DNA from 3 places in the Janthinobacterium sp. GW822-FHT07H11 genome. Region 2 is predicted to be linked to each of the others. Evidence: predicted binding sites of a transcription regulator. Region 2 holds the regulator's gene; each other region holds the start of a gene.
What was found. Region 2 encodes LexA, which represses DNA repair genes until DNA is damaged. Its sites were predicted from a motif close to ACTGTATNNNNATACAGT; they were not measured.
Positions count from the first base shown of each region.

Region 1 (9,599 bases), 240 kb from region 2:
AAGTGGGCGATCCCGAACACCAGAAGCAGTTTGAACAGGAAATGGCGGTCTCGTCGGCGCGCGCCACGGAAATCCAGGACGCTATCGGCAAGAGCGAGCTGAACGCCGAGGAGCAAGCGCTGTACCAGGAAGTGCTGAGTACGCGCAAAGCCTATACGGAAGTGCGCAAAAATGTGTTCAAGGCCAAGAATGCGGGCGACCTGGAAACGGGCAAGCGCCTGTACGAAGGCGACATGGCCGTCAAGCGCGACATTTACCTGGCGTCGCTGAAAAAGCTGGCCGTGCTGGAAGCCAGATTGCTCGATGAAGCGGCCGCGCACATCCGCTCGCGCTATGAAAACGGCCGTTTGCTGCAAATCTCGCTGGGCGCAGTCGCCATCTTGCTGGGCATCGCCTGCGCCTACTGGATCACGCGCTCGATCACGCGTCCCATCACGCGCGCCGTCGAGGTGGCGGAAGCCGTTTCCGCAGGCGACCTGACCAGCCATATCGTGGTGGACAGCCGCGATGAAACGGGACAACTGATGCATGCGCTGAAAAACATGAACGACAAGCTGGTCAGCATCGTGGGCCAGGTGCGCTCGGGCACCGAGTCGATCAGCACGGCGTCGAGCGAAATTGCCGCCGGCAACCTGGACCTGTCATCGCGCACGGAAGAGCAGGCCGGTTCGCTGGAAGAGACGGCTTCTTCCATGGAAGAGCTGACGTCCACCGTGAAGCTCAATGCCGACAACGCGCGCAGCGCCAACCAGCTGGCCATCGATGCGTCGCAGATCGCCAGCAAGGGCGGCGCGGTGGTGTCGGAAGTGGTCAATACCATGGGCTCGATCAACGATTCCTCGCGCAAGATCGTCGACATCATCAGCGTGATCGATGCCATCGCCTTCCAGACGAATATCCTGGCCTTGAACGCGGCCGTCGAGGCGGCCAGGGCTGGCGAACAGGGCCGCGGCTTTGCCGTGGTGGCGTCCGAAGTGCGCAGCCTGGCGCAGCGCTCGGCGGCGGCGGCCAAGGAAATCAAGGGTTTGATCGACGATTCCGTGCAGAAGGTCGAGGCCGGGTCGCAACTGGTGGACAAGGCGGGCCGCACCATGGACGAGATCGTGCAAAGCATCAGCCATGTGACGCAGATCATGAACCAGATCACCGACGCCAGCGACGAGCAGCGCGCCGGCATCGAGCAGGTCAACCGGGCCATCGGCCAGATGGATCAGGTCACGCAGCAGAACGCGGCACTGGTGGAAGAGGCGGCCGCGGCGGCCGAATCCATGCAGGAACAGGCCGCCAGGCTGGCCGACGTGGTGGGCGTGTTCAAGCTTGATGCGGCGCAACCGTACCTGCCTGCCCGCGCCGCCGCAGCCACGGTGAAACCGGCGGCGCGGCGCGCGCCGGCCAAGGCCGTTGCCGCGCCCGCCAAGGCGGCGCAGGCGGCCGCGGTGCGCGCGCCTGCGCCGAAGGCGCCAGTGGCGTCCGGCGCAGACGAATGGGAAGAGTTTTAAGCGCGGCTTCCCCCTGGCATGGCGCGGGCGCTACAATCGCCGCTTGAAGACTCCCCCGAATGCGCCTTGCCATGAGTAGCAGCAATCCCCCCGAACCGTCCCGGCGCAAGCGCTGTCCCGCCTGCCTGCGCGCCGAAGCCAGCTGCATTTGCCGCTGGATCGCCCCCGTTGCCCACGCCGTGGAGGTGCTGCTCCTGCAGCATCCGCTGGAAGTCCATAACGCCAAGGGCAGCGCCCGCTTGCTGCACCTGAGCCTGCCCAACAGCCGCCTGCTGACGGGCGAGCATTTCGCGCCCGATACGCTGGCCGCGCTGCTGGCCGGCAAGCACAATGTGCTGCTGTACCCGGATACGCCGGGCGACCGTTCGCTGGGCATCGCGCCGCCGCCTGCGCTCGACCCCGCCACCTTGCTCGATCCCGCCCAATTGCGGCTGGTGGTGCTCGACGCCACCTGGCGCAAGAGCCGCAAGATGCTGTACCTGCATCCCCTGTTGCAACAATTGCCGCGCCTGCCCCTGCGCGACACGCCCGCGTCCCATTACCTGATCCGCAAGGCGCATGCGCCGGACCAGCTGTCGACCCTGGAAGCGACGTGCTATGCCTTGATGCAGCTGGAACAGGGCGCGGAGCGTTTCGCTCCCTTGATCACGGCTTTTGACGGTTTTGTCGCGCAACAGTTGAGTTATGTCATGCCGAAAGGTGAAAAAGCTTGAATTCACGTCACGGCAGCCCTTGATCTTGCCCTGGCAGCGGCATAGTATACTGTACGTATATACAGTTGATGGGGCCGTTCATGAAAGCAATCATTCCAGAACACGATGACAGCTTCGCCGGGCAAGCCATGCTGCCGCCGCAATCGCTGAAGGCGCGCAAGGGACGCGGCGCCGTGTCCAACCTGCAGGGCCGCTATGACGTGCACGCGCGGGCCGGCTTCGACGATGGCTGGGGCGTGGCTGGCGAGGACGGGGCGGCAGCGGAAGACGGCGGCGCCTGGAAGACGCAGGTCAGCGACGAGCAGGCGCGCACCATCCTCACGCGCAATGCCTCGCCCGATTTGCCGTTCGGCGTTTCCCTGAACCCGTACCGGGGCTGCGAACACGGCTGCATCTATTGCTTTGCCCGCCCCACGCACAGCTACCTGGGCCTGTCGCCGGGGCTCGATTTCGAAAGCCGCATCTATGCCAAGGTGAACGCGCCCGAACTGCTGCGGCGCGAGCTGGCCAGGCCGTCGTATGTGGCCGAACCGATCGCGCTGGGCGTCAACACGGACGCGTATCAGCCGTGCGAGCGCGAGCGGCAGCTGACGCGGCGCGTGCTCGAAGTGCTGCATGAATGCGACCACCCCGTGGCGCTGATCACCAAATCGTCGCTGATCGAGCGCGATATCGATATCCTGGCGCCGATGGCGGCCAGGCGCCTGGCTGCCGTGGCCGTCACCGTCACCACGCTCGACCCGGCCATCGCGCGCACGCTGGAGCCGCGCGCGGCCGCCCCGGCCCGGCGCCTGCGCACGATACGCGCGCTGACCGAGGCGGGCATTCCCGTGGGCGTGAGCATCGCGCCCATCATCCCGTTCGTCACGGAACCGGAAATCGAGCAACTGCTCGAAGCCGTGCGCGACGCGGGCGCCATCCATGCCCATTACGTGGTGCTGCGCCTGCCGTGGGAAGTGAGCCCCTTGTTCCAGCAATGGCTGGAGGCGCATTTTCCTGAGCGTGCCCAGCGCGTGATGAACCGCGTGCGCGAAATGCGTGGTGGCAAGGATTACGACAGCAGCTTTGGCGCGCGCATGCGCGGCGAAGGGGTGTGGGCTGACCTCATACACCAGCGTTTTGACAAGGCCGTGCACCGCCTGGGCCTGCATGGCAAGGGCGGCCGCTTCAAGCAGCTCGACAGCACGCAGTTCCGCCGCCCGCTGGTGGTGCCGCCGCTGGGCGCGACAGCAAAAAAGGGCCAGGCGGGGCAGCTGGATCTGTTTTAAATTCAACCGTCGTCAGCGCTGAGGCCGCGACGCTTGCGCCCATGGGTTGCGATGCGGGCGATGCTGGCCTGCGGGTGGCGGGCAATGCCGGCGCTCGCGGGAAGTGGCGCGCCGCCGTCGGGAAACGCGGCGGCAGGGGCTGGGCTCCGGCTGCCTCAGGCGCCGGAGGGTGCTGCGGCGCTGTCCTGGCCAGGTGCCTGGAGCTGGGCCAGATGTTGCTCGATGGCAAAGACATGCGGGTCGCTCTTGCCCAGTTCGCGCAGGGCGCTGGCCAGGTGCAGCAGGTATTCGCTGTTCGGGCCGCTGGGGCCGTTTGATCGGGCGATCTGGCGCGCGATGTCGAGTTCCGGGGCGGCGCCCAGGAAGGCGGCGTTTTCCTCGTTGGCGATGTACACCAGGCCTTCGACCTTGCTGCCGTCGTCGAAGGTGATGTCGGTGGCCAGGCGCAGGTAGCCGTTCTTTTCGCGGTGGTCGAGGTGGGCGAAGACTTCGGGCGTGATCAGATAGGCCATGCCGTCGCACACGGCACCCGCCTGCGGCACGATGGTGGCGACCCGCCCCGGCGCCAGCGGCGTGCCGCGGTGGTCGTGCGACCCCTGCCAGAAGCGCCGCGTCCAGCCTGCGATGCTGGCGGGGCGGCGCGCGATGTACGGGAAATCGGCCTTGTAGATCAGCGAGCCGTAGCCGAACAGCCACACCTGTTCATGGCCGTCGAATTTGTTCATGCGCTGGTTGATGGCGATGGTGGCGGCGTCGATGGGCGAGAGCGGGTTCTGGTCGGGCAGGGTCATGGCGTAGGCGGCTAGGGGCGATGCGCCATTATAAGGCGGCGCCCGACGGGCCGCCCGCCGGCAGCGCGTCGCGTGCCGCGCCGCCGCGCGCTCCCACGTTCCACTCGTGCGTCTCGACGAAGCGGAACAGGAAGGCCATGAAGCTGTGCGCCGCCGGCGACAGCGAACGCCCCGTCTTGGTGTAGGCGAAGAAGCGGCGCGTCAGTTCCGGCTCGTGCAGGGTGCGCATCTGCAGCCGGTACAGCTTGACCATCGGTTCCGCATACGGCAGGCAGGCCGTGATGCCCAGATTGGCGCTGACCATGGCCAGCGCCGTCGTCATGAAGGTCACCTCGTTGTAGGGATGGAGCGACAGGTCGCGCAAGCTGCCGTGCATGTCGCGCAGCAGGCGCTCCGTGAACTGGCCCTGCAGCGAGATGAACGGATAATCGGCGACGTCGGCCCAGGTGACCCGCTCTTTCCGCTGCAGCGGGTGCTGCTCTGGAAAGACCAGCACGAAGGGCATTTCGAACAGTACCTGGGCGGCGATTTCCGCCGTCGGGTCCCGCTCGGGGCCGATGCCGAAATCGACTTCGCCACTGAACACGCGCGCCGACACGTTTTCCACGGGGCAGTCGACCAGGCGCAGCTGCACGTCCGGATGCGCCTGGCGGTAGGCGGCAATGACTTCCGGCAGCAGCGTGCAGGCCATCATCTGCGGCGCGGCGACGCGCACCATGCCTGTCTTGAGGGCCTTGCGCTGGGCGATGCCGGCCATGGCGCCGTCCAGGTCCTCGAGCATCTTTTCAAACAGCGGATACAGTTCGCGGCCGATCTCGGACAGCTGCGTCTTGCGCGTGCTGCGCTCGACCACGCGCACGCCCAGCACGCTTTCGAGTTCCTTGATCAAGCCGCTCAAGGCCGATTGCGTCACGTGCAGGTATTCGGCCGCCAGCGTAAAACTGCCGGTCTTGGCAAGCGCAACGAAGGCGCGCATCTGGCGCAGGCTGGGACTCATAAGATAATCCGATAAATCAATGGTTAAATATTGTTTGTATGATAGCTGGAACTCGATTCTAATGGTGAAAAAGAGCCAGCCATCGCGCCCTGAGGCGCCATCCATCGGAGACAACAGCATGAAGATCAAGCAAATCCACCACGTCGCCTACCGTTGCATCGACGCCAAGCAGACCGTCGAATGGTACGTCAAGCATTTGAACATGGCGTTCGTCCTCGCCATCGCCGAGGACCTGGTGCCGTCGACCAAGGCGCCGGACCCGTACATGCACGTCTTCCTCGACGCGGGCCAGGGCAATGTGCTGGCTTTTTTTGAACTGCCGACGCAGCCGCCGATGGACCGCGACCGCAATACCCCGGCCTGGGTGCAGCACCTGGCGCTGGAAGTGGCCAGCATGGAAGAGCTGCTGGCCGCCAAGGAGCGCCTGGTGGCCGCCGGCATCGAGGTGCTGGGCCCCGTCAACCACGCGATCTTCCAGTCGATTTACTTCTTCGACCCGAACGGCCACCGCCTGGAGCTGGCGGCCAACGTGGGCACGCTGGAGATGATGGCCAAGCTGGACGCCGTCAAATGGGAAATGCTGGAAGAATGGTCGCAGACGCGCCGCGCGCCCAAGCACGCCGCCTGGATGCACGCACCGGCCGAAGCGTGACCGCGGCAGATTGACACCGCAGACCGACACCATCTGAACACTACGCCTAACAAGGAACATACCCCATGAAACTCGCAACCCTGAAGAACGGCAGCCGCGACGGCGCCCTGGTCCTCGTCAGCCGCGACCTGCGCCAGTACCAGCGCGTGGCCGCCATCGCCCCCACCCTGCAGGCGGCGCTCGACGACTGGGACGCCGTGGCGCCGAAACTGGAGCAGGCGTATGCCGCCCTGAACGCGGGCCAGGCGCCGGACGCCCAGCCGTTTGATGCGGCGCTGTGCCATTCGCCGCTGCCGCGCGCTTACCAGTGGGCCGACGGTTCCGCCTACATCAACCACGTGGAACTGGTGCGCAAGGCGCGCAACGCCGAGGTGCCGGCCTCGTTCTACACGGACCCGCTGATGTACCAGGGCGGCTCGGACAGTTTCATCGGTCCGCGCGACCCGATCTTCGCCCTGTCGGAAGAGTGGGGCATCGACCTGGAGGCGGAAGTGGCCGTCGTCACGGGCGACGTCGCCATGGGCGCCGGCGCGGCCGACGCGGCGCGAGCCATCCGCCTGGTGATGCTGGTCAACGATGTCTCGCTGCGCAACCTGATCCCGGGCGAACTGGCCAAGGGTTTCGGCTTCTTCCAGTCGAAGGCGGCCAGCGCGTTTTCGCCCGTCGCCGTCACACCCGACGAGCTGGGTGCCGCCTGGGCTGACAGCAAGCTGCACCTGCCGCTGCTGGTGGACCTGAACGGCCAGCCCTTCGGTAAACCAAATGCGGGCGAAGACATGACCTTCAATTTTGCGCAGCTCGTCGCGCATGCGGCCAAAACGCGCGAACTGGGCGCCGGCAGCATCGTCGGCTCGGGCACCGTGTCGAACAAGCAGGGCAACCTGTTCGGTTCGAGCATAGCGAACGGCGGCGTCGGCTACTGCTGCCTGGCCGAAGTGCGCATGTATGAAACCATCGAACACGGCGCGCCGAAGACGGCCTACCTGAAGTTCGGCGACACGGTGCGCATCGAGATGCGCGACGCGGCCGGCGCCAGCATCTTCGGCAGCATCGAGCAGAGCGTGGCCCTGTACGCCGGCCGCGCCTGAGGGGAGGGCGCCCGATGAAGCTGTACACCTACTTTCGCAGTTCGGCCGCCTACCGCGTGCGCATCGCCCTCCACCTGAAGGGCATCGCCTACGACAGCATCCCCGTGCACCTGCTGCAGGATGGCGGCCAGCAGCTGCAGCCGGCCTACCGCGCCGTCAACCCGTCGGCCCTGGTGCCGGCGCTGGACGACGACGGCACCATCCTGACGCAGTCGCTGGCCATCCTCGAGTACCTCGACGAGACGCATGCGGCCGCGCCGCTGCTGCCGCCCGATGCGCCGGGACGCGCCAGGGTGCGCGCGCTGGCGCTGGCGATCGCCTGCGACGCCCATCCGCTGACCAACCTGCGCGTGCTGAAGTACCTGAAAAACACGCTGGGCCTGTCCGACGAGGTCAAGCAGGAATGGTACCGCCACTGGATGGCCGAGGGACTGGCGGCCGTGGAGGCGCTGCTGGCGCAGGGCGATCCGGCCGGTACGGGCCTGTTCTGCCATGGCGACAGCCCGACGATGGCCGACTGCTGCCTGGTGCCGCAAGTGTTCAACGCGCAGCGCTTCGGCATCGAGCTGGCGCCGTATCCGCGCATTGCGCGCATCCATGCGCATTGCGCCGGCCTGCCCGCGTTTGCCGCCGCGCATCCGTCGCGGCAGCCGGACGCGCAATAGTTCAGCTCCACTCAACCCTGTCCCGTCCGCCATGCTTGGCGCGGTACAGGGCCTGGTCGGCGCGGATCAGCAGGTCGGTCAGGCTGTCCGGCCCCAGCCGGTTTGTCGGGATGGCTTGCGGCGTGCTCGATGTCACGCCGATGCTGATGGTCAGGTTCGCCAGCTGGCCATCGTCGCATTCCACGCGCAGGCCGGCCACCGCCATGCGCAGGCGCTCCGCCGCTTCCAGCGCCACCTGCAGCGGCGTTTCCGGCATCAGCAGCACGAATTCCTCGCCGCCGAAGCGCGCCGCCGTATCCATGCCCCGCGTAATGCTGTGCAATACCTGCGCCACGGCGACGATGGCGCGGTCGCCCGCGTCGTGCCCATGGCGGTCGTTGATGCGCTTGAAATGGTCGATATCGATCATCAGCAGCGACAGCGTGTGGCTGAAGCGCTGGGCGCGCTCGAGCTCTTCGCCCAGGCGCAAGGTCATCATGCGGCGGTTGCCCAGGCCCGTCAGCGGGTCCGTCGTGGCCTGCTGCTCCAGCCTGGAATTGGCCACCAGCAGTTCCAGCGTGCGCCGCAGGACCCGTTCCTCGAGCTGCTTGCGTTCTTCATTGAGGGTTGCCAGGGTGGCGCGCCGGCTGCGCAAGGCCAGCATCAGGGCCGTGATCAGCGCGCCCTGCAGCACGATCAGCGACAGGCCGGCGATGATCTGCCAGTGATACTGGGCCCATAGTCCCTGTGGCCGGTTCAGGATGCGCGCATCGTCAGGCACGTGGCGCAAGCCGAAGCGCCGGATCGCGTTGTCGTCGAAGATATAGGCCTGCATGCCGTCCGGGTCGGGCGCGCGGCCCTGCAGGATGCGCGCGATGGTGCGTCCCACGCTTTCCCCGCTGATGACATAGCCGCCCACCACGCCGGGCAGTATCAGCGATTCCACGCTGGTGAAAATGGGCACGGCGCTGCGCGAGGCGAGGTCCTGCGCCACGGCCGGCGGCGTGGTGCGCTGGCCCAGCACGTCGCGGTAGACGGGCAGCAGGTAGACGGCGCTGCCTTCGCCCAGCGCCTCGATGCGCCGCCGCAGCTCTTCCTGGCTCAGGTGATCCCAGAAGTCCACTTCGATGCGCCCCCGGTAGGGGGCGACGGCGGCGCGGATGGCGGCGATCCAGGCCTGGCCGCGCGCGCTGCCGTCGCCCACCACGGCGATATGGCGTAGCGTGGGCAGCATTTGCGGCATGACGGCGATGGCCTTGCCGAAATCGTGGCGCACATCGAGATTGGCGCCATCGGTGGGTGTCCAGTCCTGCCGCCCCTGGTTCACATAGTAGCGCGGCACGCCGGGGAACAGCGTCGGATGCTGGCTCAGGAACTGGGCCGCCAGGTAGTTTTCCGTAATGATGGCGTCCAGGCGCACGGCCGCGTATTTGGTGCGCAGATAAGCTTCCAGCCCGGCCACGGCGGGCTGCTCGCCCACGCGCACGGAATCGAGGCGCTCTTCATACATGCCGGGCGCGATGTTCCAGTTCTGCCTGGCCAGTTCCTCGCTCATGCCCTTGCGGATCAGCGTTTGCCACTGCGAGGAGGCATCGCTGCCCAGCGAATACAGCACGAGGACCTGGCGCGGCGCCTGGCGCGCGAATTCGGGCGGCGCGGCCGTTTGCGCCTGCGCCGGAGCGAGCAGGGCGCCGCACAGCCATAGCAGCATGCCCAGCCAGGGCGGGCGTGCCGTGTCGCGCAAGCGGAGATGGTGGCGGTATAAGCAAGGCATGGATGAGGCAGTGTGTTTGGAACTTGCCTGGAAGTAATGAGTGTTGACGGATTGGAGAATCCAGCAAGCACTATTTCTTGTTGTAGCTCAAGTTTCAGGAAAACCAGTCTAGCACTGCTGGCTTGCATTGGCGCATGCACGCTGTAATTTTTACCAATGGTGTTGTGGTATTG
Region 1 covers NZ_CM179507.1:4,838,966-4,848,564, reverse strand. The annotation lists gene AC3RCJ_RS21400 (methyl-accepting chemotaxis protein) at 1-1,499, shown strand, start outside; gene AC3RCJ_RS21395 (tRNA-uridine aminocarboxypropyltransferase) at 1,571-2,212, shown strand; gene AC3RCJ_RS21390 (PA0069 family radical SAM protein) at 2,341-3,480, shown strand; gene AC3RCJ_RS21385 (gamma-glutamylcyclotransferase) at 3,636-4,238, opposite strand; gene AC3RCJ_RS21380 (LysR family transcriptional regulator) at 4,300-5,268, opposite strand; gene AC3RCJ_RS21375 (VOC family protein) at 5,387-5,920, shown strand; gene AC3RCJ_RS21370 (fumarylacetoacetate hydrolase family protein) at 5,986-7,008, shown strand; gene maiA (maleylacetoacetate isomerase) at 7,023-7,673, shown strand; gene AC3RCJ_RS21360 (diguanylate cyclase) at 7,675-9,396, opposite strand.
Region 1: the regulator LexA is predicted to act here: its motif matches at 2,261-2,278, upstream of AC3RCJ_RS21390 (PA0069 family radical SAM protein).

Region 2 (9,599 bases):
TCGGGGTGCGGCTGCAGCATGATGGAGGACTGGGGAAGTGGCAACAACCGCAAGTGTACCGTTGCCAGCTGCCGGCTGTACATTACAAAAAGGCAACAACTGAAAAAAGATTTCCGAAACACAACAACCATTAAAAATGCCGTTTCTTGCCCGACAATTAGAATAGAATCAACAATCGTTACACTATAACAAGGCAGCGATGAAATTCACCTTCAGGGGCGTGCGCGGTTCGATCCCCTCGCCCGGCCCGCACACGGTGCGCTACGGCGGCAACACGACCTGCATCGAAGTACGCACGGCCAGCGACGCCCTGCTGGTACTCGATGGCGGCAGCGGTATCTTTGCCCTGGCCAGCGCACTGCCGCCAGGACCCGCCACGGCCCACATCCTGATCACCCACAGCCACTGGGACCATATCCACGGCCTGCCCATGTTCGCCCCGCTGTTCATCCACGGCAGTCGCGTGCGCCTGTATGGCGCGGCGGACGCGGCCGGCAATGGCATCGAACACGTGATGGCCACGCAGTTGCAGAACAATTATTTTCCCGTCAGCGAAGCGGCCATGGCGGCCGAGATCGGCTACCACACCCTGGCCGTCGGCGAGCGCGCGGAAGTGGCCGACGCAGTGGTGACGAATGCCGAAATGAACCACCCGGTGATCAACCTCGGCTACCGCATCGAGTCCGGCGGCGCCTCGCTGTTTTTCAGCGGCGACCATGAACCGTTCAACAATCCGCATGCCAGCGGCTCGCCCGCATATTCGGCCTGCCAGGCCATGATCGCGCAGCGCCAGGCCGCCATCGACCAGACCATTGCCGGCGTCGACGCCCTGATCATGGACTGCTCGTACACGCGCGACGAATACGAGGCCAAGCGCGGCTGGGGCCACGGCACCTTCGACGGCGCGTTGGAACTGGCCCTGCGCTGCGGCGCCAAACGGCTGTATTGCACCCACCATGAACCGGGCCGCAGCGACGATCAATTGGAAGCGGCTTTTGCCGACGTGATGGCGCGCTTTGCCGGGCGGCTGGGGGCCTTGCAGGTGTTCCTGGCGGCCGAGGGCATGACCGTCGAGCTGGGCTAAGAGCCTATCCCAGTAGGGAGCGTCTTCTGCTGGCAGTTCATCAGGAGTGCGGACAAGGCGTGAGGAGGACGCGTGGCGAGCCACGCGACGACGATCAACGCAGTCCCCGCTTCTGAGGGGCGCCAGCAGGGGATGTATTCATCTACTGGGACAGGCTCTAAGGCCTGTATATGTTGGGTAGCGAACGGTGAATCCGGCGCAAGCGCAGCATGATGACTGCTTGTTTATTCAAGGACACTGCCATGACCCAGCAAAGCGAAAAAGCGCGCGAACAGCAGCAGCGCGAAGACCAGCAAGCCCAGCATGAAGCGAACAAGAGCCGCCAGCAGGCAGAGCAGAACAAGGGCGCGATCCGCCAGAATGACGGCCTGAAACCGCACCATGGTGGCGACAAGGGTCCGCGCGGCCAGTAATTCTCGACCACCAGACAGGCGCCGCGGCGCCTGTTTCATTTGGCGCTGCCACTGCATGAAACACCTGCTGACGATTGCTGGCCTTGCTCGCGGCGTTTGCCGTGATGGGCGCCGCCCCTGTCGTGTGCCAGGTGCTGTTGGTACTGCCGTGCATCGGCTATGCGCGCCGGCGCGCCAGAGCAGCCCACATCGACAGATAAAAAAAAGGGAGCCTGGACGGCTCCCTTTTCAATCGCGACGGTACTTCATCACATGATGTGGTGGCCAATCCACCAGGCGATCGCGGCGACGAAGGCCGAAGCCGGAATCGTGAAGATCCAGGCCCAGACGATATTGCCCGCCACGCCCCAGCGCACGGCCGACATCTTTTGTGCCGAGCCGACGCCGACGATGGCGCCCGTGATGGTGTGCGTGGTCGACACGGGAATGCCCAGCGCCGTCGAGACGAACAGCGTGATGGCGCCGCCCGTTTCGGCGCAGAAGCCGCCCACCGGTTTGAGCTTGGTGATTTTCTGGCCCATGGTCTTGACGATGCGCCAGCCGCCGAACAGCGTACCGAAGCTGATCGCCGTGTAGCACGAGATGATGACCCACAGCGGCGGCATGGCGTCGGCCGCGTTCGAGTAGCCGGCGGCGATCAGCAGCATCCAGATGATGCCGATGGTCTTTTGCGCATCGTTGCCGCCGTGGCCCAGGCTGTAGGCGGCCGCCGATGCCAGTTGCAAACGGCGGAACCACTTGTCGACCTTGCGCGGCGTCGAACGGACAAAAATCCACGACACGAGCAGCATCATGATCGAGCCGAACACGAAGCCCAGCACCGGTGCGATGACGATGAAGGCCACGGTTTTCCACAGGCCGGCCGCGACCAGCGCGCCCGTGCCCGACTTGGCGACGGCGGCGCCCACCAGGCCGCCGATCAGCGCGTGCGAGGACGACGAGGGAATGCCGTAGTACCAGGTAAACAAATTCCAGAAGATGGCGCCCATCAGCGCGCCGAAGATCACGTACTGGTCGATCACCGCGGGGTCGATGGTGCCCTTGCCCACCGTGGCGGCCACGGTCAGCTGGTGGAAGACGAAGATGGCGACAAAGTTGAACGTGGCGGCCATGGCAACCGCGGTCTGCGGTTTCAATACGCCCGTCGAGACCACCGTGGCGATCGCGTTGGCGGCATCGTGGAAGCCGTTCATGAAGTCAAACAGCAGCGCCAGGACGATCAACAGGCCTAGCACGTAGATGCTGATTTGTATGGTCATTATAGTTTCTTTTCTGATTCTGGTTCAGGACAGGCCCAACGCTTACGCGTTTTCGACGATGATGCCTTCGATAATATTGGACACATCTTCGCAACGGTCGGTCACGGTTTCCAGAATTTCGTAGATCGCTTTCAGCTTGATCAGGTTGCGCACGTCCGGCTCGTCGCGGAACAGCTTGGACATGGCGGCGCGCATCACGTGGTCGGCGTCCGATTCCAGGCGGTCGATCTCTTCGCAGATGGCGACGATCTTGCGCGAGTTATCCATGTTGTGCAGCATGGCGACGGCGTCGCGCACTTTTTCGGTACAGGCCAGCACCAGTTCGGCCAGGCGCTTGGCTTCCGGCGTGACGGCTTTCAGGTCGTACAGCGAGACGGTTTGCGCCGCATCTTCCAGCAGGTCGAGGATGTCGTCCTGGCGCGTGATCAGCTGATGGATGTCGTCGCGGTCGATCGGCGTGATGAAGGTCTTGTGCAGCATTTCCACGGTGGCGTAGGTGACTTTGTCCGCCTGTTTCTCGATGCTTTCGATCGCATGCACGCGGTTTTCCAGGTCGTCGAAATTGGTCATCAGGCCGAGCATCTCTTTCGCGCCCTTGACGCACAGTTCCGCGTGCTGGTTAAACAATTCAAAAAACTTGCCCTCAGTGGGCATCAAGCGTCCAAACATGTCATTCTCCGTTAAGCATTGAGTCGTGTTATTTACTACAGAAAGCCGCCCCGTATGAGGGGGCGGCCAATGGAATTGCCAGTGCTGCTGAGTCTTAGTCGCCTTGGTAGAGCGCCAGGCCACCACTGTAATTGCCAAATTTGGTGTACTGCCCCATGAAGGTGAGGCGGATGCTGCCGATTGGACCGTTACGCTGTTTGCCGATGATGATTTCGGCCGTCCCCTTGTCGGGCGAGTCGGGGTTATACACCTCGTCGCGGTAAATGAACAGGATCACGTCGGCATCCTGCTCGATAGCGCCCGATTCGCGCAAGTCGGACATCACGGGCCGCTTGTTCGGGCGTTGCTCCAGCGAGCGGTTCAGCTGCGACAGCGCGATCACGGGGCAGCCAAGTTCTTTCGCCAGCCCTTTCAAGCCGCGCGAAATCTCGGAAATCTCGGTGGCGCGGTTGTCGCCCGGCGTATTGGCCGACATCAGCTGCAAGTAATCGACGATGATCAGGCCCAGCTTGCCGCATTGGCGCGACAAGCGGCGCGAGCGGGCGCGCAGCTCGATGGAATTGAGCGCCGGCGTTTCATCGATGTACAGCTGCGCGTCGTTCATCTTCTGGATCGCGTTCGTCAGGCGCGGCCAGTCTTCGTCGTTCAGGCGGCCCGTGCGCAGGCGGTGCTGGTCCAGCTGCCCCACGGAACCGAGCATACGCATGGCCAGCTGGGCGCCGCCCATCTCCATCGAGAACACGGCCACGGGCAAGCCGCTGTCGATGGCCACGTTTTCGCCGATGTTGACGGAAAACGCCGTCTTGCCCATCGATGGGCGGCCCGCCACGATCACCAGGTCGCCCGGCTGCAGGCCCGAGGTCATGCGGTCGAGGTCGATGAAACCGGTGGGCACGCCCGTGATTTCACTCTGGTTGTCGCGGCTGTACAGTTCGTCGATGCGCTCGACCACCTGCGTCAGCAGGGGCTGGATGGCGGTCCAGCCCTGGGCGCCGCGCGCGCCCTCTTCGGCGATGGCGAAAATCTTCGACTCGGCCTCGTCAAGCATCTGCTTGACTTCCTTGCCTTGCGGGCTGAACGCCGTGCCGGAGATATCGTCGGCCACCGTGATGAGTTTGCGCAGCACGCCGCGGTCGCGCACGATCTCGGCATAACGGCGGATGTTGGCGGCCGATGGCGTGTTTTGCGCCATGGCGTTCAGGTAAGCGAGTCCGCCCACATCCTCGGCCTTGCCGAGCTGGGTCAGGGTTTCAAAAACAGTAATGACATCGGCTGGCTTGGAAGCGTTAACCATCTTGACGATTTGCTCGAAGATGATGCGATGGTCATAGCGATAGAAATCCTCCGCGTGCATGAAGTCGGCGATGCGGTCATATGCGGCATTGTCGCGCAGCAGACCACCAATGACGGATTGTTCTGCTTCGATCGAATGCGGCGGAATACGGAGGGAATCCAGTTGCGGATCAGAGGGGGCGTTCATGGCGCGAATTATACCCGCTTCGGCGTGCGGGCAAAAAAAAAGGGCGAAAAATCAGCGAAAAAAAGACGACAAAAAAGCCGGGCGAACCCGGCTTTTCATAGTACTTGACAGTACGGTAGCGCATGCGGGCCAGGCCCGCAGACGATTACGCGTTCGCGTCTGGAACGACAGCGATGACAACTTCCACGACCACGTCGGTGTGCAGAGCAACCGAAACGTTGTGCTCGCCAACGATCTTCAGCGGGCCGGTAGGCATGCGGATTTGTGCTTTTTCAACAGCAAAACCTTGCTTGGTCAGCGCTTCAGCGATGTCGAAGTTGGTGACGGAACCGAACAGACGGCCATCGACGCCAGCTTTTTGAGCAACTTGAACGGTCAGGCCGCTCAGTTTTTCGCCCTGGGCTTGCGATGCAGCCAGTTTGGCGGCAGCAGCTTTTTCCAGTTCGGCGCGCTTGACTTCGAATTCAGCAACGGCCGAAGCCGTGGCACGACGTGCCAGGCGTTGTGGGATCAGGAAGTTACGTGCGTAACCGTCTTTGACTTTGACGACTTCGCCGAGGTTACCGACGTTAACAACTTTTTCTAACAGAATGATTTGCATAGTTCTTCTCCAGGAATATCTGACCGATTAAGCGTGGTGCAGATCGGTGTATGGCAGCAGCGCGAGGAAGCGAGCGCGCTTGATTGCGGTGTCGACTTGGCGCTGGTAGTGCGCTTTGGTACCGGTCAGGCGTGCTGGCATGATCTTGCCGTTTTCTTGGACGAAGTCTTTCAGCGTGTCGACGTCTTTGTAGTCGACTTGCTCAACGTGAGCTGCGGTGAAGCGGCAGAACTTCTTGCGTTTGAACAACGGATTTTGCTGTTTGCGTTTTTCTTTAAGCTTGAGCTTATTTTTGTCGAACTTTTTACCGAATGCCATGTCAGGCTCCTGTATCTAAAATGCGCTAGTCGGGAATGACTGCACTAAAATCAATGATGTGAAACACCAAACTCTTGCTGTTGCGGCTCTTCCTGGCCAGGAAACCCGTGAACTGATATACCCCGCCCAAGCTTGCCTGACTGAACCGGCCTGAGATTTCGCCAGCGGCTAGCGCGGCAACATCAAACTCGGTCAAACGGGCAATTCCTGCTTCCATCTGCTGCGAACTGTGTTGCAATACTGCATTCACAATCGGCAGCCCTGCCGGGGTATAGCGCAATATTTCGCGCTCGGCAATGATGGCGGTAACTTGTAGCTGGTTCAGCGCACGATCCTGGTCAAGAATTAAGCTGCTGCTGCGGCTGGAGCGGCTGCTGGTGCTTCGGTGCGGTGGCTTTTGGCCGCGTCTTCGCGTTGTACCGATTTCATCATCGGCGAAGGAGCTGTTTCAGCTTTCTTCATTTTAACGGTCAGGTGACGCAACACGGCATCATTGAATTTGAATGCTGTTTCCAACTCGACCAGGGTCTCGTTGTCGCATTCGATGTTCAGGCAGATGTAGTGTGCTTTAGGCAGCTTTTGGATCGAGTAAGCCATTTGACGGCGGCCCCAATCTTCCACGCGGTGAACCGAACCGCCGCGGGTGGTTACGCTGGCTTTGTAGCGTTCGATCATCGCGGGCACTTGCTCGCTTTGGTCCGGATGGACGATAAAGACTATTTCATAATGACGCATGCAAACTCCTTCAGGTCGGATTGATAATCGCCCACCCCGGCGTCAAGACGGGTGTGGGAAGGTCAGCCGAAGATTATAACCGCTATTGGCGAAGTATTCAATCATTCCTTCCGCAACGGCCACCAGCACGTCGCCACACCCCCGCATTTCAGCCCGGCGCGACTATTTCTTGCAAAATCACGCAAAAAGCCCGAAATCCGCTTGCATAGTCGGCGATACTGTACAAAAATACAGACTGTTCATATAGACAGCATTTTAGTATGCACCCACCGCTCATGATCAAGCTGACAGCACGACAAGAACAAATCCTGAACCTGATCAAGGACGCGATTGAAAACACGGGTTTTCCCCCTACCCGTGCCGAGATCGCCAACGAATTGGGTTTCAAATCGGCCAATGCGGCCGAAGAACATCTGCAGGCCCTGGCCCGCAAGGGCGCCATCGAGATTTCGCCGGGCACTTCGCGCGGCATCCGCCTGATCGGCGTTGCCGCTGAAACAGCGCCATCGAAGGTGCCGGCGGCCCTGCTGATGTCGCTGCCGCTGATCGGCCGGGTGGCGGCCGGCTCGCCCATCCTGGCGCAGGAAAACCTGGAAGCGAGCTACAACGTCGATCCGGCCCTGTTTTCGGCCAAGCCCGACTTCCTGCTGAAAGTGCGCGGCTGGTCCATGCGCGACGCCGGCATCATGGATGGCGATCTATTGGCCGTCAAGAAGGTCGACAGCGCCAAGAACGGCCAGATCGTCGTGGCCCGCATCGGCGACGAAGTCACCGTCAAGCGCTACAAGAAGACGGGTTCCGTGATCGAACTGCTGCCGGAAAACCCGGACTTCAAGGTCATCACCGTGTCGCCGGAAGATGAATTCGCCCTGGAAGGCCTGGCCGTGGGCTTGATGCGCAGCTGGCATTAAACCGCTGCACACAAAAAGGGCCGCAACAGCATGACTGTTGCGGCCCTTTTCATTTGTCCGGCGACTTATACATCGAGTGCCTGGCGGAAATCCTCGAGCAAATCCACCTCATCCTCGATACCGACGGAAACGCGGATCAGCGACTCGGCGATACCCATGCTGGCGCGGCGCTCGGCGCCCATCTCATAGAAAATCGTGTGGGCGACGGGAATGACCAGGGTGCGCGTGTCACCGAGGTTGCTGGCCGGAATAGCCAGATGGAGACGATTGAGGAAATCGAAGCAGTCGATGCCGTCCTTCAATTCAAAGCTCAACAGCGAACCATAGCTGCGGAACAAATCCGTCGCCAAGGCGTGCTGCGGGTGCGAGGCCAAACCCGGGTAATGCACTGCCGCCACGCGCGGGTCGGCGGCCAGCATGGTGGCCAGCGCCAGCGCGTTCGAGCAGGTACGGTCCATGCGCAAGGCCATGGTTTCCGCGCCGACGGCGATATGGTGCGCCGCTTCCGGACCCAGCGAGGCGCCGAAGTCGCGCAAGGCCTTGGCGCGGATTTGCGCGATGCCCCACTGCGCCGGCGCCGCCTTCTTGTAGTTCTCGAAAATATTCGGATACTGCGTCCAGTCGAACACGCCCGTGTCCGTCAAGCTGCCGCCCAGCGCATTGCCGTGGCCGCCGATGGATTTCGTCAGGGCGTTGACCACCAGGCCCGCGCCCACGGCTTTCGGGCGGAACAGGTAGGGCGTCGTCATGGTGTTGTCGACGATATACAAAATGCCTTTCTCGCGGCACAAGTCACCGATTTTTTGCAGGTCGGCGATCTGCGTGCGCGGATTGGCAATAGTTTCCACGAATACAATCCGCGTGGCCGGCGTGATGGCGGCCGCCACGTTGGCCACATCGGTGGCGTCGACGAACGATACGGCGATACCTTGCCCCGTCACCGTTTGCCACAGGCTGTTGGTGTTACCAAACAGAAAGGCCGACGACACGACATGGTCGCCCGCGCGCAACAGCGATTGCACCACGGCGCCGATGGCGCCCATGCCGGTGGCGAAACACAGGGTGGCCACGCCGTCTTCCATCTTGTTGACCTTGTCTTCCAGCGCGGACACCGTCGGGTTGCCCTGGCGGCCATAGCGGAAACCGGGCTCCTTGCCCTGGAAGACGGAAGCGAGCTGGCGCGCATCGGCATAACCAAACGCGACGGAGGTGTGCACGGGCTTGTGCAGCGAGCCGTGCTCGATGCCCTTGCGACGGTCGTTATGCAGGATGGTGGTGGTAAAGCCGTAGTTTTTTTTATCGTTCATGATCGCGGAGCAAAAAAAGCCCGGCGCTAGCCGGGCAAGATAATTACGCTTCTGTCGTTGCCAGGTTCAGGTTCAGCTGGGAACGCGGCGTATCTTCGGGCGCTGCCGCCTTCGGATGGTGGCGCGCGTATTCCAGGCGGTCCAGGTATTCCTGCGACACGTCGCCCGTCACGTAGACGCCGTCGAAGCACGAGGCCTCGAAGTTCGTCAGGGCCGGGTTGACGTCGGCGATCGCCTGCTTGAGCGCGCCGATATCCTGGTACACCAGGTAGTCGGCCGTGATTTCGCGGCACACTTCTTCCGTCGTGCGGCCATAGGCGATCAGTTCGTCGCGCGTCGGCATGTCGATGCCGTACACGTTCGGGTAGATCACCGGTGGCGCGGCCGAGGCGAAGATGACCTTTGTCGCGCCCGCTTCGCGCGCCATCTGCACGATTTCACGGCTGGTGGTGCCGCGCACGATGGAGTCGTCGACCAGCAACACCACTTTATCCTTGAATTCGGATGGAATCGCGTTGAGCTTCTGGCGCACGGATTTCTTGCGCGCCGCCTGGCCCGGCATGATGAAGGTGCGGCCGATGTAGCGGTTCTTGATGAAGCCTTCGCGGTACTCGATGTTCAGCGCCATGGCCAGCTGGATGGCGGCCGGACGCGACGAGTCGGGAATCGGCATGACCACGTCGATATGTACGCCAGGCAACTCCGTGCGGATCTTTTCCGCCAGGTATTCGCCCATTTTCAGGCGCGTGGCGTACACGGAGGCGCCGTCGATGACGGAGTCGGGACGGGCCAGGTAGACGAATTCGAACACGCACGGGTTCA
Region 2 covers NZ_CM179507.1:5,080,087-5,089,685, forward strand. The annotation lists gene AC3RCJ_RS22345 (HD domain-containing phosphohydrolase) at 1-20, opposite strand, end outside; gene AC3RCJ_RS22350 (MBL fold metallo-hydrolase) at 200-1,084, shown strand; gene AC3RCJ_RS22355 (hypothetical protein) at 1,327-1,497, shown strand; gene AC3RCJ_RS22360 (inorganic phosphate transporter) at 1,746-2,759, opposite strand; gene AC3RCJ_RS22365 (DUF47 domain-containing protein) at 2,799-3,425, opposite strand; gene AC3RCJ_RS22370 (replicative DNA helicase) at 3,520-4,905, opposite strand; gene rplI (50S ribosomal protein L9) at 5,051-5,506, opposite strand; gene rpsR (30S ribosomal protein S18) at 5,534-5,824, opposite strand; gene priB (primosomal replication protein N) at 5,850-6,149, opposite strand; gene rpsF (30S ribosomal protein S6) at 6,170-6,559, opposite strand; gene lexA (transcriptional repressor LexA) at 6,835-7,470, shown strand; gene AC3RCJ_RS22400 (cystathionine gamma-synthase family protein) at 7,536-8,777, opposite strand; gene purF (amidophosphoribosyltransferase) at 8,821-9,599, opposite strand, start outside.

Region 3 (9,599 bases), 1.0 Mb from region 2:
GGTGCAGCAGCGCCCGTATCGGCGCCATGGCCGCCCAGCCGGCATCGGTGTTGTAACTGATATACAGGACACCGCCGGGCTTGAGCTTGCGGCCAAGAAAGCTCACGATGGTCCGCTGGTTTTCCGGCGAAATCCAGCTCCAGATGCCGTGCAAGCCTATGTAGTCAAAATCAGGCAGGTCGCTGCGGCCGCAAAAATCCTGGAACGATTCGTCCGACAGTACCGCGCCGCTGCCCGCGGCATCGGCCAGCTCCTGCGCAAACGCGGCCTGGGCCGGGTTGAAATCATTGCCATACCAGCGCGTCGTCGCTGCGGCGGCGTGGATATTCACGCTGATGCCCTGGCCAAAGCCCAGCTCGCATGCCGTGCCGACCTTGGGCGGCATGATGCCGGCATGCAGCATCAACAACTGGCTGCGCAAGGGATTGAGTTCCGTGTAGTAGCCGTAGGTATACGAAGTTTCGGCAGTATAGCCGGCATGCCAATCGCTCATCAGGTGCCCCGTCGTCACGGCCGCGATGCGCACGATGCGCAGTAGCCTGACAGCAGGATAACTGATCCTGGCCACGCCGGTCATACCAACATGGCTGGCCGCGCGGCGGCTATGCCTCGTCTTCTGGCTCCAGGCCCTTGAGCGCGACCTGCACGGCGCGCTGGGAAAAGCCGCGCTGCAGCATGAAGCGCATCTGCTTGTTGCGCTGTTCGGCATCCTGCGCCACTTGCCCGAATTTGCGGCGCCATACCTCGCAGGCGCGCGCAACCTCGCCTTCGGCCAGGCCCGCCTTGAGTTCCTGCAGCGCCTCGCCGCCGATGCCGTGGCTTTGCAGTTCCGCCATGATGCGGCTGTTGCCGAAGCGGGCCGCGCGGCGATGGATCAGCGACTCGGAAAAGCGCTCCTGCGACAGCCAGTTGGCCTGCTCCAGGCTGTCGAGCAAGGCTTCCACATCGTCGCCTTCCTGCGCATGGCGCTGCAGCTTGCGCCGCAATTCCATGCGGCTATGTTCGCGCATCGACAGGAAGCGTAGCGCCCTGCCCTTCAGGCTTAGTTGTACTGCGGCCATACACCCACCTTGTCTTTCATTCCACGATCACATCCCCCAAACACAATCGCCGCCCGGCGCAACAGCGCGGGACGGCGATCATGGTCACACCTTGCAGCAAGCCATGCGTAGGTCGGATTAGGCCCCTTGGGCCGTAATCCGACAACATTGTTGACGTCTGATCCGACAACAATGTTGACGTCTGTGGTGTTGTCGGATTACGCGCGGCTTTGCCGCGCTAATCCGACCTACTCTGCCTTGGCTTCCGCCTTGGCAGCCTTGTCGGCGGCTTTATCCGCTTTTTCCGGCTTTTCAGCAGCCAGCGGCGGCAGTTCGCGCACGCCCAGCGAGGCGCGGACCTTGTTTTCGATCTCGCGGGCCAGCGCCGGACGCTCCTGCAGGAAGGCGCGGGCGTTGTCCTTGCCCTGGCCGATGCGTTCGCCGTTGTAGCTGTACCACGAACCGGATTTTTCCACGATCTTGGCATCCGAACCGAGGTCCAGGATTTCGCCTTCGCGCGAGGTGCCGGCGCCGTACAGGATGTCGAAGTGCGCTTCCTTGAACGGCGGCGCGATCTTGTTCTTGACGACCTTGACCTTGGTTTCGTTGCCGATCACTTCATCGCCGGACTTGATCGAGCCGGTGCGGCGGATGTCCAGGCGCACGGAGGCGTAGAATTTCAGGGCATTGCCGCCCGTGGTGGTTTCCGGGCTGCCGAACATCACGCCGATCTTCATGCGGATCTGGTTGATGAAGATGACCAGGGTATTGGTGCGGTTGATGGAACCGGTCAGCTTGCGCAGCGCTTGCGACATCAGACGCGCCTGCAGGCCCGGCAGGGAGTCGCCCATGTCGCCTTCGATCTCGGCGCGTGGCGTCAGCGCGGCCACGGAGTCGATGACGACCAGGTCGACGCTGCCCGAACGCACGAGGGCGTCGCAGATTTCCAGCGCCTGCTCGCCCGTATCCGGTTGCGAGATCAGCAATTCATGCAGGTTCACGCCCAGCTTTTGCGCGTAACCGACGTCGAGCGCGTGCTCGGCATCGATAAAGGCGCAGGTGCCGCCCAGTTTTTGCATTTCAGCAATGGTTTGCAGGGTCAGCGTGGTCTTGCCCGACGATTCAGGACCGTAGATTTCCACCACGCGGCCGCGCGGCAAGCCGCCCACGCCCAGCGCGATATCGAGGCCGAGCGAACCGGTCGACACGACTTGCACTTCTTCGATCGGTGCGCTGGCATCCATGCGCATGACCGAACCTTTGCCAAACTGCTTCTCGATCTGCGCCAGTGCGGCGGCGAGCGCCTTGGCTTTTTCCGATGCGGGTACTACAGCTTTTTTATCGTCCATATGTTCTTTCAGCCGTTCTACAGTTGCATGTTGAACAAAATCATGCGGCCTGCGATGGCGCCAGTGGGTTAAATTCTTTACACAGACAGTACTGTATAAAAAAACAGTGATCAATGCAAGCGGAACGTGGATTTGTTTTGAAACAGATCAATACAAGCCTTGTTTTTCACAAAAACTCGCCACCTTGCGGAAAATGAAACACAATACAGACTTCTGTTGCCGCGAGCTTAGGAAGCCTCACCATGCGTATTTTACTTGCCGAAGATGACAGCGTGCTGGCCGATGGGCTGACCCGTTCGCTGCGCCAGTCCGGCTATGCGATCGATTGCGTCAAGAACGGCCAGGAAGCCGACACGGCCCTGTCCACCCAGGAATTCGACTTGCTGATCCTCGACCTGGGCTTGCCGAAAATGTCCGGCCTGGAAGTGCTGCGCCGGCTGCGCGCCCGCTCTTCGCTGCTGCCCGTCCTGATCCTGACGGCCGCCGATTCCATCGAGCAGCGCGTCAATGGCCTGGACCTGGGTGCCGACGATTATATGGCCAAGCCGTTTGCCTTGTCGGAACTGGAGGCAAGAGTGCGCGCCCTGACGCGGCGCGGCGCCGGCGGCGGCGCCACCATCATCAAGCACGGCCCCCTCAGCTACGATCAGGTGGGGCGCAGCGCCTACATCAACGACCAGATGCTCGACCTGTCGGCGCGCGAGCTGGGCCTGCTGGAAATCCTGCTGGGCCGCACCGGCCGCCTCGTTTCCAAGGAGCAACTTGTCGACCACCTGTGCGAATGGGGCGAGGAAGTGTCGAACAATGCCATCGAAGTGTATGTGCACCGTCTGCGCAAGAAGATCGAAGTGGGCGGCGTGCGCATCGCCACCGTGCGCGGCCTCGGCTATTGCCTGGAAAAATACTCGGAAGCGGCGCGCCTGCAGGCCGAAGCGGGCGAAAGCAGCGGCCCTGGCAACGCGCCCGCGCCCAAGTGAAAGCGCGCGAAGCGCCCACCGACGACGTCGCGGACGACGACTGGTTCGAGCCGCCCACGACGGAGCAGGATGACACCATCGAGCATTCGCTGTTCGGCGAAATCCTCGACTGGATGCTGGCGCCCCTGCTGCTGCTGTGGCCGATGAGCATCGCCATCACCTACCTGGTGGCCAAGGGCATTGCCAATCAGCCGTTCGACCATGCGCTGGAAGACAGCGTCACCGTGCTGACGCAGCAGGTGAAGCAGGCCGACGGCGCCATGCCGCGGCGCGTGCCCGGACAAAACAGCGGCAACAAGGGCCGCGACTTCCTGCGCGGCGATGACGTCGACACCTTGTATTACCTGGTGGTGGGCGCCCACGGCGAATACATCGACGGCGACCGCGACTTGCCGCCGCCGCAGGACCCCGACAAGTACCGCAGCGGCGCGGTGCTGTTCCGCAACGACACCATCCATGGCACGCCCGTGCGCGTGGCGTTTACCTATCTCGACCTCCCGTCCGCCAACGACGACACGCAGCGCGCGCTGGTGCAGGTGGCCGAGACGCTGGAAAAGCGCGCGCAGCTGGCCAATGAAATCATCAAGGGCGTGATTTTGCCGCAGTTTATTATCCTGCCCGTGATCCTGGCCCTGGTCTGGTTTGCCCTGGCGCGCGGCCTGTCGCCGCTGGCGCAATTGCAGGAACGCATACGCGCGCGGCCGCCCGACGATTTATCCCCCATCGAATCGGGCCAGGTGCCCGAGGAAATCACGCCGCTGGTCGGTTCGCTCAACGAGATGCTGGCGCGCCTGTCGCTGTCGATCGACATGCAGAAGCGCTTCATCGCCGATGCGGCGCACCAGATGAAGACGCCGCTGGCCGGCATGCGCATGCAGTCCGAGCTGGCCTTGCGCCAGACCGACCACGATGAAATCCATCGTTCGCTGCTGCAACTGGCCAAGAGTTCCGAGGCGGCCACGCGGCTGGTGAACCAGCTGCTGGCGCTGGCCCGCGCGGAAAACCAGCCGCAGGCGGGCACGGCCTTCGAGCCGATCGAGCTCAGCGAGCTGGCGCGCGGCGTGGTGCAGGACTGGGTACAAGCCTCGTTTGCCCAGCATATCGACCTGGGCTTCGAACAGCCCGCGTATGCGATCATGATTTCCGGCAATGCCATGATGCTGCGTGAACTGCTCAGCAACCTGATCGACAACGCCCTGCGCTACACGCCGGCCGGCGGCAGCGTGACGGTGCGCGTGCGCAGCACCCTGGAGCTGGCGATACTGGAAGTGGAAGACACGGGACCCGGCATTCCGCAGGCGGAGCGCCAGCATGTATTCGAACGCTTTTACCGCATTCTCGGCAGCAATGTCGACGGCAGCGGCCTGGGCCTGGCAATCGTGCGCGAAATTGCCCAGCAGCATGGCGCCGAAGTCGACATCTTTAACAACCCGCGCGCGCACTCGCCGAAACTGCCGGGCACCCTGCTGCGCCTGAGCATCGCCCTGCTGTTGCCCGAGGCTCCAGAAGAGGATGACATCACGTATGGATAAACCGACCGCCGGCCCCGTGCCCGGCATCGCGGCGGCGGCCCCGGCGCGGCCGCCGCGCGCGCCCAGCCCCGAGCTGCAGCAGCGCCGCGAGGCGCACTGGAAAAAGACGCGGCGCCTGACCGCCATCCTGCTGACCATCTGGCTGCTAACGGGCTTTTTGACCGTGTTTTATGCGCGCGAACTGCTGCACCTGAACCTGTTCGGCTGGCCGCTGCCGTTCTATATGGCGGCCCAGGGCGCCTCGCTGGTTTACCTGGCCATCATCGCCTTCTACGCCTGGCGCATGCGCCGCCTGGACCGCGCCTTCCATGCCGGGGAACAGGCATGAGCGGCCAGCGCAGCTTCTTTGCGCGCCTGTGCCGCTACTATCTGCTGTTTGCCGGCGGTTTCGCCGCCTTCCTGCTGGCGCTGGCGGTGCTGGAACAGGAAGGCATGCCGCGCGCCTGGATCGGCTACCTGTTCATGTTCGCCACCATCAGCCTGTACGCCACCATCGGCGTCATCAGCCGCACCTCGAACGTCACGGAATATTATGTGGCGGGGCGGCGCGTGCCGGCCATGTTCAACGGCATGGCCACGGCCGCCGACTGGATCTCGGCGGCCAGCTTCATCAGCCTGGCCGGCGGCCTGTACCTGAACGGCTTCGACGGCCTGGCCTTCATCATGGGCTGGACGGGCGGCTATTGCCTGGTGGCCCTGCTGATTGCGCCCTACCTGCGCAAGTTCGGCCAGTACACGATTCCCGACTTCCTCGCCGCCCGCTACGGCAGCGGCGCCGACGGCCGCGGCGCCGCCGTGCGCGTGGTGGCCGTGGCCGCCACCATCATCGTCTCGTTTACCTATGTGGTGGCGCAGATCTACGCGGTGGGCCTGATCGCCTCGCGCTTCACGGGCGTGGATTTTTCCGTCGGCATCTTCCTGGGCCTGGCCAGCATCCTGGTCTGCTCCTTTCTCGGTGGCATGCGCGCCATCACCTGGACCCAGGTGGCGCAATACATCATCATCCTGGTTGCCTTCCTGATTCCCGCCATGTGGCTGTCCGTCAAGCATGCGGACAATCCCGTGCCGCAGCTGGCCTACGGCAAGGTGCTGCCGCAGCTGAGCGCGCGCGAGCACGTGCTGGAAAGCGACCCGCGCGAAAACGAAGTGCGCGCCATCTTCCGCCAGCGCGCGCAAAGCTACCAGGCACGTCTGGCCGGCTTGCCCGCCTCCTGGGAGCAGGGCCACCTGGCGGCCCAGCGCCAGCTCGACAGCTTACGCCAGCGCAATGCCTCGCTGTTCGAGATCCGCAATGCGGAGCGCTACCTGATCGCCTATCCGAAGAGCCCGGACGAGGCACGCCTGCAGTGGCAGGCGGCGCAGGCGCACAACCAGAAGCGGGCCGAGCCGATCACGCCGCATGCGCTGCCGTTTCCCGCGCCGGACCGCGCGCAATCGGATATCAAGCGCAACAATTTCCTGGCCCTCGTGTTCTGCATGATGCTGGGCACGGCAGCGCTGCCGCACATCCTGATGCGCTCGTACACCACGGCGTCCGTGCACGACACGCGCGTATCCGTGTTCTGGACCCTGTTCTTCATCCTGTTGATCTATCTCACCATTCCCGCGCTGGCCGTGCTGGTCAAGTACGATATCTATTCGGCGCTGGTGGGCACCCAATACGCAAACCTGCCCACGTGGGTATCGTACTGGGCCAACGTGGACAAGCTGACGCCGCTGATCAGCATTGTCGACGTGAACCGCGACGGCATCGTGCAACTGGCGGAGATCGCCATCGACGCCGACGTGCTGGTGCTGGCCACGCCCGAGATTGCAGGCTTGCCCTACGTCATATCCGGCCTGGTGGCCGCTGGCGGGCTGGCCGCCGCCCTGTCGACGGCGGACGGCCTGCTGCTGGCCATTTCCAATGCCCTGTCGCACGACATCTATTACAAGGTGGTCGATCCCACGGCCTCGACGCAAAAGCGCGTGACCATTTCCAAGCTGCTGCTGCTGGCCGTGGCCTTCATCGCCGCCTATGCGGCTTCGCAAAAGCCGGCCGACATCTTATCGCTGGTGGGCGTGGCTTTTTCGCTGGCCGCCTCGACCCTGTTCCCGCCGCTGGTGCTGGGCGTCTTCTGGCAGCGCGCCAACCACTACGGCGCGCTGGCCGGCATGCTGACGGGCTTTGGCGTCTGCCTGTATTACATGCTGCACACCAGCGCCATGCTGGGCGGCACCCCGGACGGCCAATGGCTGCATATCGCGCCCATCTCCGCCGGCATCTTTGGCGTGCCGGCCGGCCTGGCGGCCAGCATCGTGGTCAGCTGGCTGACACCGGCGCCGGGACGGCGCAGCACGGGGCTGGTCGAGCATATCCGGGCGCCGGAATAATGGCATGAAAATACCTGGCGGGACTCGCTAAAAATCGCCGCAAATGATAGCCTAGCGGAAATAGTATTCAAAATAGATACTATATCTTGCAACTTGATGCGGAGTGTCCATGCGGTCCAGCCTTGCCTGCCTTACCCTTACTGCCCTGTTATCGAGCGCCATCAGCATGCCGGCCCATGCCGCGGCATCCGTTCCGCCGGCAGCGGCGATTCCCGCCGCCGATTTCTTTGCCAATGCCACGCTCAGCGGCGCCGTGCTGTCGCCGGACGGGCGCCACGTGGCCGTGCTGGTCAGCGCCAAGGACGGCCGGGTCCAGCTCTACACCGTGGACTTGCCCAGCATGAAGGTCGCGGGCCTGACCTCGTTCGAAGACGCCGATATCAGCAGCATCGCCTGGGTCAACGAGCGGCGCATCGTCTATAGCGTGATGGATCGCAATATCGCCCAGGGCGACGTGCAATACGGACCGGGCCTGTATGCGATCAATATCGACGGCAGCGGCTACCGCCAGCTGGCCAGCAACACCTATTCGCGCACGGCGACGCGCGGCGCGCGCGAGATGCTGAGCTGGAATACGCGGCTGCTCAGCGCCAGCGGCGACCGCGGCACGGACGACGTGTATGTCACGGAAGCCCAGTTCAGCGCCACCGGCACCCTCTCGCAATCGTTGCTGCGCCTCAATACCGTGACCGGCATCAGCAAGCCGGCCGCCAGCATGGCCGATGCCCAGGGATGGCTGCTGGACCAGCAGGGCGAAGTGCGCATCGCCCTGACGGTGAAGGACAACAAGCGCACCCTGCATTACCGCGAGAATGCCGCCGCGCCCTGGCGCAAGCTGCGCGAGAGCGACGTGTACCAGGCCGAGGCGGGCGACTTCTCGCCCGCCTTCTTCGATGCCAAGGGCAACTTCTATGTGCATGCGGCCTACAAGGGCGCGGCCGCCGTCTACCGCTACGACCTGGCCGCCGGCGCCATCCAGGGCGCGCCGCTGGCGAACACGCCCGGCTACGATTTTGCCGGCATCCCCGTCCAGGGCAGCGAGGCCTTGCTGGGCATGCGCTTTGAAACGGATGCCGGCGGCACGGTCTGGTTCGACAAGACGCTCGACGCCGTCCAGGCCAAGATCGACGCGCTGCTGCCGGCCACGGTGAATGTCCTGTCCGTGGCCAAGCGGGCGGAGACGCCGTTCGTGCTGGTGACGGCCAGTTCCGACGTGCAGCCGGCCAGCGTACTCATCTTTAATACCGAAACGGGCCAGCTCATGCCTGTCGGCAGCAGCCACCCGGCCATCGATCCCCTGCAAATGTCGCGCAAGACCCTGGTGCGCTACCAGGCCCGCGATGGCCTCGACATCCCGGCCTACCTGACCCTGCCCAAGGGACATGCCGGCAAGAACCTGCCCATGGTGGTCATGGTGCATGGCGGCCCCTGGGTGCGCGGCGGCCACTGGGACTGGAACCGCGAAACCCAGTTCCTCGCCTCGCGCGGCTACGCCGTGCTGGAGCCGGACTACCGCGGCAGCACCGGCTATGGCGATGCGCACTACAAGGCGGGCTGGAAGCAATGGGGCTTGAAGATGCAGGACGATATCGCCGATGGCGCCCGCTGGGCGATCGCCAAGGGCTATGCCGACCCGCAGCGCATCTGCATCGCCGGCGCCAGCTACGGCGGCTATTCCACACTGATGGGCTTGCTGAACGATCCCGATCTGTTCAAGTGCGGCATCAACTGGGTGGGCGTGACCGACATCAACATGATGCGCGACGGGCACTGGACGGGCGATTCCGACCTGGCCGACTCCTACAAGAAGAGCGGCATGAAGGACATGGTCGGCGACGCCGTGCTTGATGCAGCGCAACTGCAAGCGACTTCGCCGCTGCAGCAGGCGGCGCGCATCAGGCAGCCTTTGCTGCTCGGCTATGGCGGCGCGGACCAGCGCGTGCCGGCAAGCCAGGGCCGCCTGTTCTACCAGGCCGTCAGCAAGACCAATCCCAACGTGGAATGGGTGCTGTATAACGAGGAAGGCCATGGCTGGGCGCTGCAAAAAAACAATGTCGATTTCTGGAGCCGCGCCGAGAAACTGCTGGCGCGCAGCATTGGCCCGGCCAGCGCCGCCGGTGCCGCCGCAGCCGCTCCCGCCGCCCAGCCCTGAACCGCATGCCGGGCGCCGCCTGCGCCCGGCATGCGGCCGCCCGCCACTTCTCCCCGGTACATCGCCGATGACTGTTACAGCCTTCCTGTGCGCTGCCCTGGCGGCCGCCTGCTTCCTGCCCTTCCATGCCGCCGCGCAGCCGGCGCCACCGCCGCTGGCCGCTTTCTTTGCCAATC
Region 3 covers NZ_CM179507.1:6,105,968-6,115,566, forward strand. The annotation lists gene AC3RCJ_RS27015 (methyltransferase regulatory domain-containing protein) at 1-577, opposite strand, end outside; gene recX (recombination regulator RecX) at 603-1,061, opposite strand; gene recA (recombinase RecA) at 1,289-2,389, opposite strand; gene AC3RCJ_RS27030 (response regulator) at 2,632-3,366, shown strand; gene AC3RCJ_RS27035 (sensor histidine kinase) at 3,363-4,898, shown strand; gene AC3RCJ_RS27040 (DUF4212 domain-containing protein) at 4,891-5,226, shown strand; gene AC3RCJ_RS27045 (sodium:solute symporter family protein) at 5,223-7,271, shown strand; gene AC3RCJ_RS27050 (S9 family peptidase) at 7,381-9,423, shown strand; gene AC3RCJ_RS27055 (alpha/beta hydrolase family protein) at 9,491-9,599, shown strand, end outside.
Region 3: the regulator LexA is predicted to act here: its motif matches at 2,480-2,497, upstream of recA (recombinase RecA).